Regions from separate parts of the Pinisolibacter sp. DMC100 genome, predicted to be linked through region 2. Evidence: predicted binding sites of a transcription regulator. Region 2 holds the regulator's gene; each other region holds the start of a gene.

Evidence for each region. Region 2 encodes LexA, which represses DNA repair genes until DNA is damaged. Its sites were predicted from a motif close to TGTTCNNNNTGTGTTCNG; they were not measured.
Region 1: the regulator LexA is predicted to act here: its motif matches at 3,320-3,337, upstream of ACT541_RS02105 (YifB family Mg chelatase-like AAA ATPase).
Region 3: the regulator LexA is predicted to act here: its motif matches at 3,495-3,512, upstream of uvrA (excinuclease ABC subunit UvrA).

The regions. Positions count from the first base shown of each region.
Region 1 is NZ_JBQUZT010000001.1:430,090-435,834, reverse strand. It holds gene ACT541_RS02110 (ATP-binding protein) at 1-1,498, opposite strand, end outside; gene ACT541_RS02105 (YifB family Mg chelatase-like AAA ATPase) at 1,762-3,294, opposite strand; gene ACT541_RS02100 (substrate-binding domain-containing protein) at 3,410-4,363, opposite strand; gene gshB (glutathione synthase) at 4,374-5,327, opposite strand; gene ACT541_RS02090 (YraN family protein) at 5,519-5,745, opposite strand, start outside.
Region 2 is NZ_JBQUZT010000002.1:383,833-389,577, reverse strand. It holds gene ACT541_RS10685 (hypothetical protein) at 1-1,325, shown strand, start outside; gene lexA (transcriptional repressor LexA) at 1,588-2,316, shown strand; gene ACT541_RS10675 (ComEC/Rec2 family competence protein) at 2,569-5,238, opposite strand; gene gltX (glutamate--tRNA ligase) at 5,345-5,745, shown strand, end outside.
Region 3 is NZ_JBQUZT010000004.1:109,504-115,248, forward strand. It holds gene gyrA (DNA gyrase subunit A) at 1-1,343, opposite strand, end outside; gene ACT541_RS16000 (MarC family protein) at 1,626-2,258, shown strand; gene ACT541_RS16005 (single-stranded DNA-binding protein) at 2,615-3,211, opposite strand; gene uvrA (excinuclease ABC subunit UvrA) at 3,626-5,745, shown strand, end outside.

The sequences.
Region 1 (5,745 bases), on a different contig from region 2:
CACGTTCGGCCCGGTCGACGGCGGCGGCGCCCTCGCCGGCGACGGTCACCCGGTGGCCGGCGTGTTCGAGCGCGGCGCGGCCGAGCAGCGCGTTGATCTCGTTGTCGTCGACCAGCAGCACGTCGAAGCCGGAGGTCGCGGGCGAGGCCTGATGGCGCACGGTCGCGCGGCCGCGATCCTCGAGGGCGAGGGCTACGACACGGACGAGCGAGGCGGCGCGGACCGGGCGGACGAGATGGGCGGCGAAGCCGGCGGCGCGCAGGCCGGGCAGCGCCGAGCGACCGGTCGGCGGCACCATGACCACCGCGGGGGCGGCGATGCCGCTCGCCCGCAGGTCTTCGAGCACGGCGGCGGGATCGACCCCGCCGTGGGCGTCGACCAGCACGACGTCGAAGCCGTCACGACCGCCGAGAGCGGCGACGTCCTCGACCAGCCAGGCCTCGGCGCCGAGCGCATGGAGCCGGCGCACCAGCAGCGGCGGCTCGACGCCGGCGCGCGAGACGAGGGCGACGCGGCGGCCGCGCAACGGCCGTTCGGGTTCGGCGGCGGGGCCGACGGCGGGGAGATCGAGCACGAAGGAGAAGGTCGAGCCTTCGCCCGGCCGCGAGGCGAGGGCGATGCGTCCGCCCATGCGGTCGACGATGCCGCGGGCGATGGCGAGGCCCAGACCGGTGCCGCCGCGCGCCGGTTCGCCCTCGGCCTCGACGCGCGCCCAGGCGTCGAAGATGCGCGAGGCCTCGGCCGGATCGATGCCGATGCCGGTGTCGCGGACGCGGAACAGCACGCCCTCCTCGACCCGCTCGACCTCGATGGCGACGCCGCCGGTCTCGGTGAACTTCACCGCATTGCCGGCGAGGTTGATCAGCACCTGGCGCAGCAGCAGCGGATCGACCGCCACGGGGGCGGAGGCGGAGAAGGCGACATGGCCGACCAGTTCCAGCCCCTTGGCCTGACAGGGCGGCGCCAGCAGTTCGACCACCTCCTCGACCACCGCCTCGAGCGCGGTCGGCACCGGGCGCGGCTCGACATGGCCGGCCTCGAGGCGGGAGAGGTCGAGATAGCCGTCGACCAGACCGAGCAGCGCGGTGCCGGAGGAGCGCAGCGCGCGGACATAGGCCGTCTGTTCGGCCGTCAGGCTCGTCTCGCCGAGCAGGTCGGCGAGGCCGAGGATGCCGGTCAACGGCGTGCGGATCTCGTGGGCGGCGAGCGTCAGGAAATGGGCGCGGGCGTCGGCATCGACCGGGTCGGCGGACGGCGTCGCGGGGGTGACGGCCTCGGTGGGGGTCTCGGCGACCGGGTTGAGGCGGTCGACGATCACCGCGAGCGCGGCGACGACGGCGGCGACGATGACCAGATCGCGGGCGAATTCGGCATCGGCGACGGCGGCGACGGTCGCCAGCGCGATCGCCAGGAGCACGAAGCCGGCGTGACGGAGGTGGCCGTGGCGGACCTTCGGCGAGGCGTCGGCTCGGGCCGATCCGGGAGGGGTGTCGATCATCGCTGGTCCGCCGCGAAGAGGGTCCAGGTCGGGTCCCACGCGGCCACGGGCTTGAGCCGTGGGCAACGTCGTCGCGCGACCGGCGCGCCGCCGTCTTCGGCGTGCCTGCCGCGATCATCGCCGGCAGGCGTTGCGAAAGGTTTGACGCGCGGGCCGGCGCGGCGGTTTTCCACCGGCGACGGGGGTTTTCCACGCGTGAATCGCCGCCGGACCTGCGGCGGTCGATCGACGCATCGATCCGAGCGATCGGCAGCGGCGTTCGCTCAGGCGGCGCCGGCCAGACGTTCGCCGGCGCGGCGATAGGCGAAGCCTTCGGCGAGATGCAGCCGGGTGACGCGCGGGGCGTCCTCCAGATCGGCGAGGGTGCGGGCGACCTTGAGGACGCGGTGGCAGGCACGGGCCGAGAGCCGCAGACCGTCCGCCGCCTCGGTCAGCAGCCGACGGGCACCGGGCTCGAGATCGACCAGCTCCTCCACCAGGGCGGCGGGGATGTCGGCATTGGTGCGCAGACCGTCGAGGCCGCGCGCGGCGAAGCGCGACAGCTGGCGCTCCCGCGCCCGAGCGACGCGGGCGGCGACCTCCCGCGAGCCCTCGCGCGGCGCCGGCAGGAAGAGATCGGCGGCGGAGACCGCGCCGACCTCGACCCGCATGTCCATGCGGTCGAGCAGCGGTCCGGAGAGGCGGGCCTGATAGTCCTCGGCGCAGCGCGCGCCGCGGCGGCAGGTGTGGCCGGGCTCGCCGGCATGGCCGCAGCGGCAGGGGTTCATCGCCGCGACGAGCTGGATGCGGGCGGGATAGGCGACGCGATGATTGGCGCGCGCGATCACCACTTCCCCCGTCTCCAGCGGCTGGCGCAGACCGTCGAGCACCTGCGGCGCGAACTCGGGCAACTCGTCGAGGAAGAGCACGCCGTTGTGGGCGAGCGAGATCTCGCCCGGCCGCGCCCGGATGCCGCCGCCGACCAGCGCCGCCATCGAGGCGGAGTGGTGGGGGGCGCGGAAGGGGCGGCGATCGGTCAGCCGGCCGTCGGCGAGTTCGCCGGCGATCGAGGCGATCATCGACACTTCGAGCAGTTCGCGGGGGCCGAGCGGCGGCAGGATCGAGGGCAGACGGGCGGCGAGCATCGACTTTCCCGAACCGGGCGGACCGACCATCAGCAGGTTGTGGCCACCGGCGGCGGCGACCTCGAGCGCTCGTTTGGCGCTCTCCTGACCGCGGACGTCGGCGAGGTCGGGCAGGTCGTTCGCCGGTTCGCGCACCTTGGGCGCAGGGCGGGAGAGAACCTGCGTTCCCTTGAAGTGGTTGGCGAGCTGGGCGAGGCTGCGGCCGGCGACGATGGCGAGATCGGGGCTCGCCCAGGCGGCCTCCGAGCCGCTCTCGGCCGGGCAGATCAGCCCCTTGCCGAGCGCGCTGGCGGCGATCGCGGCGGGCAACACGCCGTTGACGGTGGCGATGGTGCCGTCGAGCGCCAGTTCGCCGAGGGCGACGTGCTCGCCGAGCTGGTCGCCCGGCATGGCACCGATCGCCGACATGATGGCGAGCGCGATCGGCAGATCGTAGTGGCTGCCCTCCTTGGGCAGGTCGGCGGGAGCGAGATTGACGGTGATGCGCCGCTGCGGCAGGGCGAGGCCGGCGGCGAAGAGGGCGGCGCGGATGCGTTCGCGGCTCTCGCCCACCGTCTTGTCGGGCAGGCCGACCAGCGCGAAGGTCGGATTGCCCGCCGTGATCTGAACCTGGACGTCGACCGGAACGGCCTCGACGCCCTGAAACGCGACGGTGGTGACTCTCGCGACCATGTTCCGCTCCTTGGCTCGGAGAGCATGGAACATTTCACGAACGATTGCAACCCGTCGGCGATCGCCACGTCGCGCAGGTTGTTTCATGCGAACATCACCGGAACGGAACCGACGATCAGTCGGGTTTGGCGAGGAGGTCGCGGCGGGTGAAGACGTCGAAGCCGACATAGACGACCTCGGCGATCGGCTTGCCCTTGCGGCGGGCGGCGAGCATCTCGGCGATGCGGGTGCCCATCTCGGCCGGACGCTGGCCGACGAGGACATGGGCGAGGCCGTCGCGCACCAGCCGCTTCTCCAGCGGCAGCGCATCGGCGACGACCAGGATCGGCTTGGCACGGTCGAGACGGTCCTTGTGGCGGCCGGCGATCTCGCGCCACACCGCCTCGTCGAGCAGCGGCCAGGCGCCGATGGAGACCACCGCGTCGAGTTCGGGATGTTCGAGGATCACCCGATCGACGGCCTGGGCGGCGACGCGGGCTTCCGCCGCGGTGGCGATCGGCGAGGCCGGGATCTCGCGCCAGTCGCCGCCGAGCGCGTCGCGTACGCCGGCGAGGCGATCGACCAGCACCGGCGAGGCGGCGTCGCCGGTGATCACCGCATAGAGACCGCCGGTCGGCCGCCAGCGCTTCAGCGAGGCGCCCAGCGCGCGGCCGAAGTCACGGGCGTCGGAACCGACGAAGGCGTCACGGGTCGCGGCCGGCAGGTCGGCGTCATAGGCGACGACCGGGATGCCGGCGGCGCGCGCCGCGGCCACGGCGGGCTGGACGTCGGACAGCGAAGCCGGCGACACGGCGATGCCGGCGACTTTCTCGGCGACGAGATCGGCGATGATCCGGCCCTGGCTGCGCGGCTCGTTCGGGCCGGGCGCCAGCATGGTGCATTCGGCGCCGCCGAGCTTCGCCGCCGCGGTCCGACAGCCCTCCGCCACCGCCTCGTGGAACTCGCTGCCGGCGGTCGGGGCGACGATCACGAAGCGATCGGCCGCCGCCGCGGCATGCCCGCCGGCGAGGAGGCCGAGGGCGAGCGATGCGGCGAACAGGCGGGACGACGGGCGAGCGGCGGGCGGCAAGGAGCTCTCCTCAGGCGCGGGCGGCGGCGATCTTGGCCTCGATCCGATCCCAGACCATGGCCGCGATGTCGGGGCCGCCGAGGCGACGGATGGCGCGGATGCCGGTCGGCGAGGTGACGTTGATCTCGGTGAGCCAGTCGCCGATGACGTCGATGCCGACGAGGATCAGGCCACGCTCTCGCAGGAACGGGCCGATCCGCTCGCAGATCTCGCGTTCGCGCGGGGTGAGTTCGGTCGCCGCCGCCTGACCGCCGCGCACCATGTTGGAGCGCAGGTCGTCGGCGGCCGGGACGCGGTTGACGGCACCGGCGAACTCGCCGTCGACCAGGATGATGCGCTTGTCGCCCTGGCGCACCTCGCTCTGGTAGCGCTGGATCACCCAGGCCTCGCGCCAGGTGGCGGCGAACATGTCCATCAGCGAGCCGAAGTTCTCGTCCTCGCGTTTCACGCGGAACACCGCCGAACCGCCGTGGCCGTAGAGCGGCTTCATGACGATGTCGCCGTGCTCGGCGCGGAAGGCGCGGATCTCCTCGGCGTCGCGGGTGATCAGCGTCGGTGGCATCAGATCGGGGAATTCGGTGACGAAGATCTTCTCCGGCGCGTTGCGGACGGAGGCCGGGTCGTTGACCACCAGCGTCTTCGGATGCACCCGCTCCAGCATGTGCGTCGTGGTGACGTAGTTGAGGTCGAAGGGCGGGTCCTGGCGCAACAGGATCGTGTCGAAGCGGGAGAGATCGACCCGTTCGACGGCGCCCAGCGTGTAGTGGTCGCCCGCCACGTCGCGGACCTCGAGGCGCTCGACCCCGGCGGAGACGCGGCCTTCGCGCAGCGCGAGGCGATCGGGGGTGTAGTGCCACAGGCGATGCCCGCGCGCCTGGGCTTCGAGCAGCAGGGCGAAGGTCGAATCGCCGGCGACGCGAATCGTGGCGATGTGGTCCATCTGGACGGCGACGTCGAGAGACATGCGGCTCGGTATCCTTCCGGGTGAGCGCGGGGGCCGACCGAGTTCTATCGCGGCGGCGGGGACGTGTCATACGAAATCCGATCGGAGAGATCGGGGTTTCGTATTCCGCTCTTCGAAAAAAACCGTTTCCGAACAATGGTTTTTTCGAAGAGTTGGATCCGGCGTCGCGAAGCGACCGGCCGGATCCCGCATCAATGCCGACGACGGGGGAGGTCGAGGTCGTCGGCGCGGAATGCATCGCTGACATGGGTCGGCCAACGGCCGGGGACAACCGCGACGATGTCGAATCGACGGTCGAGATCGGCGTGATGCGGGTGGGCGGCGACCCAGAGATCGGCGGCGGCGAGGATGCGGGCCCGTGCCGTCGGACCGACGGCGTCGATCGCGGCTGCGACCGATCCGCGCGCCTTGACCTCGA
Region 2 (5,745 bases):
TCACCGCCTTCGTCGCCCAGGCACGCCTCGGCCGCGTCGACCATCACGACGCCCAGATCGCGCTCCTCGTCGCAGCGACCCTCGCGCTGGTCGTCTCGCTCGATCCGGCCCGCGCCCGCGTCGCCGTCGGAACCGGCATCGCCGCGGCTCTGTCGTTGGCGATCAGCATCGAGAACCTGCCCTTCCTCGTGGCGATCTCCGCCGCCTACGCCCTCGCCGCCACCGCGAGCCCGGCCCAGGGCCGCGCCGCCGCGCTCTACGGCGGGGGCCTCGCCGCGGCCTGCGCGCTCACCTGGGGGCTCTTCGCCGACCCGGCCGCCGGTCCCGTCTGCGACGCCTTCTCGACCGTGCAGCTGACACTGGCGATCTTCGGTGGCGTCGGCCTCGCGGTAGCGGGCACCCTCGCCCCGCGGCTCGGCGCACCCGCTCGCTGGATCGGCCTCGCCGTCCTCGGCGCGGCGCTGGCGGGGCTCCTCGTCGCCGTCTTCCCGCAGTGCCTCGCCGACCCGCTCGCCGGTGTTCCCCGCCTCGTCGTCGACTTCTGGCTCGCCGACGTGCCCGAGGCGCTGTCGCTCCGCCGTCTCGCCGCCCTCGATCCCGCCGCCGCCGGCGCCGCCGTGGCGCCGATCGCCGTCTCGCTCGTCGTCGCCCTCGTCGCGGCTGCCCGCGAGACCGGCGTCGCCCGCGTCCGCTGGCTGGCGCTCGCCGGCGTCGTCGCCGTCGGCCTCGCCGCGACGGTGTGGCAGGTGCGCGCCGCGACCTCGACCTCCGCCCCGGCGCTCGCCGCCGCCGGCTGGGCGCTGGCCGCGCTCGGCCGCCACCTCGCCCGCTTCGACGCGCCGCGCTGGCGCCTCGCTCTCCTGCCGGCGGCCCTGCCCTTCCTGTCGCTCTTCTGGGTGGTCGTCCTGCCCGCGAGCCCCGCGCTCGCGCCTGCCGATCTCGCCGGCCTCGCCTGTCTCGACACGGCCGAACTCGCCGCCCTCGACCGCGCCGCCCCGCCCGGTCTCGCCCTGACGACGATCGACACCGGCGGCCACGTGCTGGGCCTGACCCGCCACGCCGTCCTCGCCGCGCCCTATCACCGCAACACGCAGGGCAACGCCGACGCCCTCGCCGCCTGGCTCTCGCCCCCCGACGAGGCCCGCGCCGTGCTCGCCCGGCGAGCCGTCACCCACGTCGCCTACTGCCCCGGCCAGGCCGACTTCGAACGCTACGCCGCCCGCGCCCCCGCGGGCCTTGCGCAAGCATTGCGCCACGGCATCATGCCGCCGTGGCTCGAGCCGATTCCCGTCGCGGGCAGATGGAAGCTGCTGAAGCTGCGGTGAGGGACGTGCGCCGAAACGCCGTTCCACGGCGCGAAACGGCGCCGTTCACGCTTCCCCCTTGCGGAACATCCGCAGAACGCGTAGCGTGAGTTCGTGATTTGTACCCATCGCGAGTCGCCTGCCTGACCGGCCGAAGAGGCCGGTGGGAGTGCATGGTGCGGACGGGTACGTTCGAGTGCGGGGCTTCTTCGGGGTCCGCGGGGATGGAACATGCCGGGGCGGACGCCGATCGCGTCGCGCCGGCTGGCGAGGGAACGGGGTCATGCTGACGCGCAAACAGTTCGAACTTCTGATGTTCATCCACGAACGTCTGAAGGAGGACGGCGTTCCCCCCTCCTTCGACGAGATGAAGGACGCGCTCGACCTTCGCTCCAAGTCGGGCATCCACCGCCTGATCACCGCGCTCGAGGAACGCGGCTTCATCCGCCGCCTGCCCAACCGGGCGCGGGCGCTCGAGGTGGTGCGCCTGCCGGATTCGGTGGCGCCGGGCCTCGCCAGCCCCGCCCGCGCGCCGGGCTCGAAGGGCTTCTCGCCCTCGGTGATCCAGGGCACGCTCGGCAAGCCGCGGCCGACCGCGATGCCGGGTCCCGCCGGTGAGGAGACGGCGGAGGTCGTGTCGATCCCGGTCATGGGCCGCATCGCCGCCGGCACGCCGATCTCGGCGATCCAGACCTATACCCACGCCATTCCGGTGCCCTTCGACCTGCTGGGCGGCGGCGAACACTACGCCCTCGAGGTCCGCGGCGATTCGATGATCGATGCCGGCATCCTCGACGGCGACACGGTGCTGATCAAACGCGGCGACAACGCCGATTCCGGCGACATCGTCGTCGCCCTCGTCGACGAGGAGGAGGCGACGCTGAAGCGCCTGCGCAAGCGCGGTGCCTCGATCGCCCTCGAAGCCGCCAACCCGGCCTACGAGACCCGCATCTTCGGCCCCGACCGGGTGAAGGTGCAGGGCCGCCTCGTCGGCCTCATCCGCCGCTACTGACGACGCGCGTCGGCCACCCCGCGCGTGGACGCGTCGTGCGCTCGGGGTGGCCGACGGTAGACGGATCCGGCCCGGGAGCAGGCGACGCATCGTTCTCGGGCTGCGGAGGTGTGTCGCTCTGCCGATCCATGAACGGGCTCACCAGTCGTCGTGCGCGTCGCTGGCTCGCGGCGGTCCCGCATCGTTGGTCGAGGCTCGCGCGGTTTCCATCGGCCTCCCGGCCTCCCGGGCGCTCGGGCTCCATGAGACCGTCTAGGGATCGGCGCCGACCGCCGTGGAATCGGAGAGGTCCGCCTCGGCCGGCGCCGGCGCGGCGGATGCGCCGCCGTCCGGCGGATCGGCCGTCACCTCGGCGAGCGCATGGACGGCGTTCGGGTCTCGTGGCGTCCATGCCCGCGGCGACGCCGGCAGGCTCGGCGTCACGGAGAAGGTGAGACGTTTCTTCGTCGGCTTCGTTTCGCCGACCGTGACCTCGGCAGGCCCTGCCGGTCGCGATCGGTCCCCGTCCTCGGGTGCGGACGCCGCATCGTCCTGCGTCGGGTCGACCGCACCGGCCGACGGCGACGCATCTTTCCGGTTCGCCCCGCGCCCGAGCGCCTCGACTGCCCGCGTGCCGTCCGACTCGACACCGTCGGGCACCGGCACCGCCGCCACGTCGATCGTCACCGCGCCGGTCTTCGCCCGGGCGACGCGGTCGAGCACCAGGCTCGTCGCGGCGCAGCCCGGCGGGGCGGCGAGCGCCGAGATCACGATGTCGGCGCGGCCGCAGTCCTCGACGAAGCCGCGCGGATGGCGCACCACCACGACCCGCAGAGGCGGCCGCCCCCGATCGGACGAAGGCCCGCCTGCCGAGCCGCGCGCGCCCTCACTTCGCCCGTCGGCGAGCCCTTCGACCGACGTCTCCGCACTCGACTCCACGTCTCTCGCGCCGGTCCCGACCGCGCCTTCGCCGCCCCGGACGAAGGCGCAGCCGATCGCGTCGCAGCGCCAGCCGTCGGCGATGCCGGGCGCTCGCGGGTCGCGCGGATCGGCATCGGCGGCGAGCCAGATCGCCGTGTCGAAGGCGTCGTCCTTCGTCGCCAGCACGTGCAGCCGCCCGTCGTCGCCGCGCACCGCGACCGGCGAGCCGTGGCGGCCGATCATCACGTCGGGCCGCGGGCCGAAGCCGAGGAGGACGATCGACAGCACGCCCGGCACCAGGCCGACGAGGCGGATCCGCGAGCGCCACAGCGACAGCCACAGCACCGCCGCGACGCCGAGCGGCATCGCCGCCCAGTGCGGTGCGCCGAGGAGACCGCCGCCGCCCGGTAGCGCCGAGGTCCAGCGCCCGACCGCCACCATCCAGTCGATCCCGAGCCCCATCACCCACAGCGGCAGCGCCTCGAGCCCGAAGGGCATGGCGAGAAAGGCCACGACGGCGGCCGGCATCACGGCCATGCCGACGACCGGCAGCACCACCATGTTGGCGAGGATCGAATAGGGCGCGCCGCGATAGAAGATGCCGGCGATCACCGGCGCGGTCGCGAGCCCGGCGATCAGCGAGGAAAAGGCGAGGCCCTCGGCATGGTGCCAGGCGGAGACCAGCGCATGGACGATCGGTCCGCGCACCTCCGGCCGCGGCGGCCGCGCCGCGACGCGGATCTGCCACAGGTCCCACGAGGCGACCAGCGCGATCACCGCCAGGAACGACATCTGGAAGCTCGGCTCCATCGCCGCTTCCGGGTCGAAGACGAGGATGCCGACCGCCGCCACCGCCACCGTGTGCATGGTGATCGCCGGCCGATCGACGATCACCGCGAGCAGCGCGATCGACACCATGATGTGCGAGCGCAGCGCCGCCACCTGCATGCCCGACATCAACAGGTAGAAGGTCGCCGCGACGAAGGCCGCCGCCGCCGCCCATTTGCGGATCGGATGGTCGAGCGCCAGCCGCGGCGACAGCGCCATGAGCATGCGCAGCACGATCATCACGCCGCCGGCGACGAGGCTCATGTGCAGGCCGGAGATCGACACGATGTGGGTGAGACCGGAGGCGCGCAGCGGCTCGCCGACGCTCTCCGGGATCGCCCGCTGCTCGCCCACCATGATCGCCGCGGCGATCGCGCCGGCGCCGCCGGGAAGCCCGGCGCGGACGCGTTCGGCGACCCGGTGGCGCAGATCGCCGATCGGCGCGACGAGGCGATCGACGAGGCCCGGCGCCGCCGTCTCGCCCGGATGAGTCCGCCCGAGGACGTAACCGCCCGCCCCGCGCCCCTCGAACCACGCCCGCCGGGCGAAGTCGTAGCCGCCCGGCAGCACCGGCCCGTCCGGCGGCTTCAGCCGCGCCTTGAAGGTGACGGCCTCGCCCATGCCCGGCGCCTCGCGGCCGGCGGCGAGCGTCGCGGTGACGCGCGCCGGCGTCGTCGCGGGAGAAAGCCCGCCGCCCTCCATGCGTCCGACGTCGACGGTCAGCCGCGTACCGCCCTTGGCGGTGGCATCCAGATCGACGACGCGGCCGGCGACGGCGACGGTGCGCTCGTGATCGAGCCGGGGTGCCGCCGCGCGCCACGAACCGAAGGCGGCGACGAGCCCGCCGGCGATCACCGCGGCGAAGACGACGCGACCGATCGCCCGCCCGCCGCGCCGCCGCGAGACGGCCGCCGATCCGGCGACGACGAGGAAGAGGAGCGCGAGCGCGAGCGCCGACGGCTCCGCCGGCAGGGTGAACCACAGCGCGATGCCGCCGGCGAAACAGGCCGCGAGAAGCGGCGGCGCGGCACCACGGGCGAGATCGTCCTCCGCCCCGTCGACGAGGCGACGCAGCGCCTCCTCGAAGCGAAGCCGCCGTCCGCCGCCCGGCGGCGGAGCGAACCGCCGGTCGTCGTCCGCGCGATCGAGCACGCGGGGCGCGCCGAGGCGCCGCGGGGCTGCGTCGACCGACATGCACGAGGTTCCGGTTCGCTTTGCCGTCCCGACATGCTACACGATCCCGCGTCTGCCGCCATCGCCGCCGCGGGCATCCCCCTTTTTCTCCCGATCGGACCCCACCATGGTCGAGACCGTCGTCACCCGCTTCGCTCCCTCCCCCACCGGCTACCTCCACATCGGCGGTGCCCGTACGGCGCTGTTCAACTGGCTCTGGGCCCGCCACACCGGCGGCCGGATGCTGCTGCGCATCGAGGACACCGACCGGGAACGCTCGACCGACGCCGCCATCGACGCGATCCTCGACGGTCTGCGCTGGCTGGGCCTCGAGGGCGAGGGCGAACCGATCTTCCAGTTCGTCCGCGCGAACCGTCACGCCGAGGTGGCGCTCGAGCTGCTCGCCAAGGGCGGCGCCTACAAGTGCTGGGCGACCCAGGCCGAGCTCGAGGAGATGCGCGAGACCGCGATGAAGGAAGGCCGCCCGCCGCGCTACGACGGCCGCTGGCGCGATCGCGATCCTTCCGA
Region 3 (5,745 bases), on a different contig from region 2:
TAGGTGCCGTCAGCGGCCACGACGTGGCGCGGGTCGGCGATCAGCTCGATCAGCGGCGCCATGTCCTTGGCCGGCCAGGCGCGCTCCATCAACTGGGCACGCGCGGTCGCGGGATCCGGCGCGGCGCGGATCAGGCGGATGACCTCGTCGATGTTGGCGACCGCAATGGCGAGGCCGACCAACACGTGGGCCCGGTCGCGCGCCTTGTTGAGCAGGAAGCGGGTGCGCCGGCCGATCACCTCCTCGCGGAAGGCGACGAAGGCGACCAGCATGTCCTTGAGAGTCATCAGCTGCGGGCGGCCGGCATTGAGCGCCACGAAGTTGCAGCCGAAGGTCGATTGGAGCTGGGTGAAGCGATAGAGCTGGTTCAGCACCACGTCCGACATGGCGTCGCGCTTCAGCTCGATCACCACCCGGTAGCCGTCACGGTCGGATTCGTCGCGAACCTCGGCGATGCCCTCGATCTTCTTCTCGCGCACCAGTTCGCCGATGCGCTCCACCATCGAGGCCTTGTTGACCTGATAGGGGATGTCGGAGATCACGATCGCCTCGCGGCCGCCGCGCGCGATCTCGGTCTTGACCCGACCGCGCATGGTGACCGAGCCGCGGCCGGTGGCGTAGGCCGAGCGGATGCCGGCGCGACCGAGGATGACGCCGCCGGTCGGGAAGTCCGGACCGGGGACGATCTCGGTCAGCTCCTCGATCGACATCTCGGGACGGTCGATGAGGGCGATCGTCGCGTCGATCACCTCGCCGAGATTGTGCGGCGGGATGTTGGTCGCCATGCCGACGGCGATGCCGCCGGCGCCGTTGGCCAGAAGGTTGGGGAAGCGCGCCGGGAGCACCATCGGCTCGCGCTCGGTGTTGTCGTAGTTCGACTGGAAGTCGACGGTGTCCTCGTCGATGTTCTCGAGCAGCTTGTGGGCCGGCTTGGCGAGACGCACCTCGGTGTATCGCATGGCCGCGGCGCTGTCGCCGTCGACCGAGCCGAAGTTGCCCTGGCCGTCGACCAGCGGCAGGCGCATCGAGAAGTCCTGCGCCATGCGCACCAGCGCGTCGTAGACCGCCTGGTCGCCGTGCGGGTGGTACTTACCGATGACGTCGCCGACGACGCGGGCCGACTTGCGATAGGCCTTGTTCCAGTCGTAGCCGTTCTCGTGCATCGAGAAGAGGATGCGCCGATGCACGGGCTTCAGACCGTCGCGGACGTCGGGCAGCGCACGGCTCACGATCACGCTCATGGCGTAATCGAGGTAGCTGCGCTTCATCTCGTCGGCGATGGAAATCGGCTTGATCTCGGAGGCGTCGCCGCCACCGATGGGGGTATCGTCTCGACCGGACAAAGGTGTCTCTTTCCCTCTCGCGAACGGGCGCGAATCTCTGCTTCGAAATCACGACCGGACAGTCGCGTCGGAATACACGATTTCGCCTCGAAAAGCCAATCGAAGAGCCGGATTTTCAAGGAAGATCGGCTTTGACGGAACGAGTTTCCCCGCCATTTCGGGCACCATTCGGGCAAAGACGTCGAGGCGGTGGAAAACACCCCGCGCAAAGCCTCTCGGGGCGTCCTTCCGCCCCCTCGGAAGCGCGGCCTCGGCATGCTAGAACCGGCCGCAACCCGAGGGATCCCCATGCTCGATTACCTGCTCGAAGCCTTCGTCACGCTGTTCGTGACGGTCGATCCCCTCGGGCTCGCGCCGCTCTTCATCGGGCTCACCGCCGGCATGGGGCCGAAGGACCGGCGGCAGGTGGCGCTGAGGGCGACGTCGATCGCCACTGCGGTGCTGATCGTGTTCGCGCTCGCCGGCGGCAAGCTGCTGGCGCTGCTCGGCATCTCGCTGCCGTCCTTCCGCATCGCCGGCGGCCTGCTCCTGTTCTCGACCGCGTTCCAGATGGTCTTTTCGCAGAAGGAGCCGCGCGACAAGTCGGACGCCGACCGCGCCGTGACGCTCGATCACATTCGCGACATCGCCGCCTTCCCGCTGGCGATCCCGCTGCTCGCCGGCCCCGGCGCGATCTCGGCCTCGATCCTCGCCGCCTCCAAGGCGCCGTCGGTCGCGGCGTTTGCCGGCTTCATCGGTCTGATCGTCGCGGTGATGGGCATCGGCCTCGCGGTCTTCCTGCTCGCCGACCCGATCGACAAGCGCATCGGCGAGACCGGCCGCGTCGTCATCGGCCGTCTGCTCGGCCTGCTGCTCGCCGCACTCGCCGTCCAGTTCGTCGCCGACGGCATCCGCGCGATCATCGCCGGCGGGTGAGGCGGGAGGGGCAGCGAGGCGCCCCGCCACCCGGACCACGTGCTCCTGGGAATTTCGCGGTGCATCCGCGCCCCACGCTCCCTTCGGGTCTCTTTGCACCATTCGGCCGAGCCGAGTTCGACGCCGTGCGTGATGCTTCGAGACGGCGTTCTTCGAACGCCTCCTCAGCATGAGGCGTTTGTCTTTCCTGAGAAATCTCCAGAACCTCATCCTGAGGAGCGCCGCAGGCGCGTCTCGAAGGATCGCGCACGGCGCCGATCCGAACCTCATCGAAGCGGCGCGAACGAAAACGCCCGCCGGAGCGGAGGGCTCGGGCGGGCGCCAAAAGGTCGATCGGTGCGATCGGTCGATCCCGATCAGAACGGGATCTCGTCGTCCATGTCGGAGGCCGGGGGCGGGTTGTAGCCGCCGCGGGCGCCGCCGGCGCCGCCCGACGCACCGCCGCTCGCCGACGCGCCGCGACCGCCGCCGTAGTTGCCGCGACCGCCACCGGAACCGCCGGCGCCACCGCCCCAACCGCCGCGCTCGCCGCCGCCGAAGTCGTCGCCGCCACCGAAGTCACCGCCGCCGCCACCGGCAGCCGCGCCGCCACGGCCGCCGCCGGGACCGTCGAGCATGGTCAGGGTCGAGTTGAAGCCCTGCAGCACGACCTCGGTCGAATAGCGCTTCTGGCCCTGCTGGTCTTCCCACTCGCGGGTCTGGAGCTGGCCCTCGAGATAGACCTTCATGCCCTTCTTCAGGTACTGCTCGCAGACCTTGGCGAGGCCCTCGTTGAAGATCACCACGCGGTGCCACTCGGTCTTCTCGCGGCGTTCGCCGGAATTGCGGTCGCGCCAGCTCTCCGACGTCGCGATCCGCAGGTTGACGATCGGGCGACCGTCCTGGGTGCGACGGATTTCGGGATCGGCGCCGAGATTGCCGACGAGAATGACCTTGTTGACGCTTCCGGACATCGCTTCCTCCTCGGCAAACCGGCCGTCGGCTTCCTGGGCGCCCACGACGGCGCCACCACGGGCGCGGCCGCGCGCCGGACGAGCCGGGCTGAGACCCCACCCTTAGCCCGTCGCGACCGCGATCGCGACGCCCTCGCCCACCGCACGGCGCAGCGGGCGGTGTTTTTCCACAACAGTCGGCGCGAACAGAGCCGATCCGCGCCCTCCGCCGTGGTCACGCGCGCGTCGTGCTCTAGACTGGGTCTCGAGACACCGTCTCGCCGCCGGGGAACGGGCTTGCATCCGTTCTTGTTGTGTTCTATTCCGGGCACGGCGGAAACGCAAGACGGATTCCCGAGGGTCCGGCAGCGATCGATCGGCGCCCACGGGCGACGAGACGGCGCGTCCGGCACGACCCGAGCGGCAGGAGCGACGATGAGCGAGCCGAAGGCGAAGCCCGGCAGGAAGAACGGCGCAGCGACGCCCAGCGGCGAGGCGGCGACGCGCGAAGCCGCCGCGATCGCGACGCGGCAGCTGTTTGACCATGCCCGCACGACGATCTCGATCCGCGGCGCGCGCGAGCACAATCTGAAGAACGTCGATCTCGACCTGCCGCGCGACAGTCTGGTGGTGATGACCGGCCTCTCCGGCTCGGGCAAGTCGTCGCTCGCCTTCGACACGATCTATGCCGAGGGCCAGCGCCGCTACGTCGAGAGCCTCTCGGCCTATGCCCGCCAGTTCCTCGAGATGATGCAGAAGCCGGACGTCGACCAGATCGACGGCCTGTCGCCCGCCATCTCGATCGAGCAGAAGACGACGTCGAAGAACCCGCGCTCGACGGTCGGCACCGTCACCGAGATCTACGACTACATGCGCCTCTTGTTCGCGCGCATCGGCGTCCCCTATTCGCCGGCGACCGGCCTGCCGATCGAGAGCCAGACGGTCAGCCAGATGGTCGACCGCGTGCTGAGCCTCCCCGAGGGCACGCGGCTGTTGCTCCTCGCCCCCGTCGTGCGCGGGCGCAAGGGCGAATATCGCAAGGAACTCCAGGACTTCCAGAAGAAGGGCTTCCAGCGCGTCAAGGTCGACGGGACGCTGTACGAGATCTCGGAGGCCCCTGCCCTCGACAAGAAGCTGAAGCACGACATCGAGGTGGTGGTCGACCGCATCGTGGTGCGCGGCGATCTCGCCACCCGCCTCGCCGACAGTTTCGAGACGGCGCTCGGCCTCGCCGAGGGCATCGCGTTTGCCGAATTCGTCGACGAGAAGGACGACAAGGGCGCGCCGAAGCGCCTCGTCTTCTCCGAGAAGTTCGCCTGTCCGGTCTCCGGCTTCACCATCGCCGAGATCGAGCCGCGGCTCTTCTCCTTCAACAACCCGTTCGGCGCGTGCCCGACCTGCGGCGGCCTCGGTTCGGAGCAGAAGATCGATCCGGAGCTGGTCGTCCCCGACGTGTCGCTGAGCCTCGCCAAGGGGGCGATCGCGCCCTGGGCGAAGTCGGCGTCGCCCTTCTACGGGCAGACGCTCGAGGCGCTCGCCAGGCACTACGGCTTCGCCATGACGACGCCCTGGCGCGACCTGCCCGAGGTCGCCCACAAGGTGATCCTGTGGGGGACGGGGCGCGAGGCGATCGAGTTCGCCTACGACGACGGCCTGCGTCACCACAAGACACGCAAGACCTTCGAGGGCCTGATCCCGAACTTCGAACGGCGCTGGCGCGAGACCGAGAGCGAATGGTCGCGCGAGGAGATCGAGCGCTATTTCGCCACCACCCCCTGCCGCGACTGCGGCGGCCATCGGCTGAAGCCCGAGGCGCTGGCGGTGAAGATCGACGGACGCCACATCGGCGAGGTCTCGGCGCTGTCGATCCGCGCGGCGCTGCCGTGGTTCCTCGGCCTGCCGGAGCGCCTGACTTCCAAACAGAACGAGATCGCCGCCCGCATCCTCAAGGAGATCCGCGAGCGGCTGCAGTTCCTCGACGACGTCGGTCTCGACTATCTGACGCTCGCCCGCAACTCCGGCACGCTGTCGGGCGGCGAGAGCCAGCGCATTCGCCTCGCCTCGCAGATCGGCTCGGGGCTGACCGGCGTGCTCTACGTCCTCGACGAGCCGTCGATCGGCCTGCACCAGCGCGACAACGAGCGTCTGCTCGAGACGCTGAAGCACCTGCGCGACCTCGGCAACACCGTCATCGTCGTCGAACACGACGAGGACGCCATCCTCGCCGCCGACTATGTCGTCGACGTCGGTCCGGGTGCCGGCATCCACGGCGGCGAGATCGTCGCGCGCGGCACGCCGGCCGAAGTGATGGCCGATCCGAACTCGCTGACCGGAAAGTATCTCTCGGGCGTGCTCGAGGTGGCGGTGCCGAAGAAGCGGCGGCGCGTCGATCCGGGCCGGGCGATCAAGGTCGTCGGGGCGCGCGGCAACAATCTGAAGAACGTCACGGCGGAGATCCCGATGGGGGTCTTCACCTGCATCACCGGCGTCTCGGGCGGCGGCAAGTCGACCTTCCTGATCGACACGCTGTTCCGCGCGGTCGCCCGCAAGCTCAA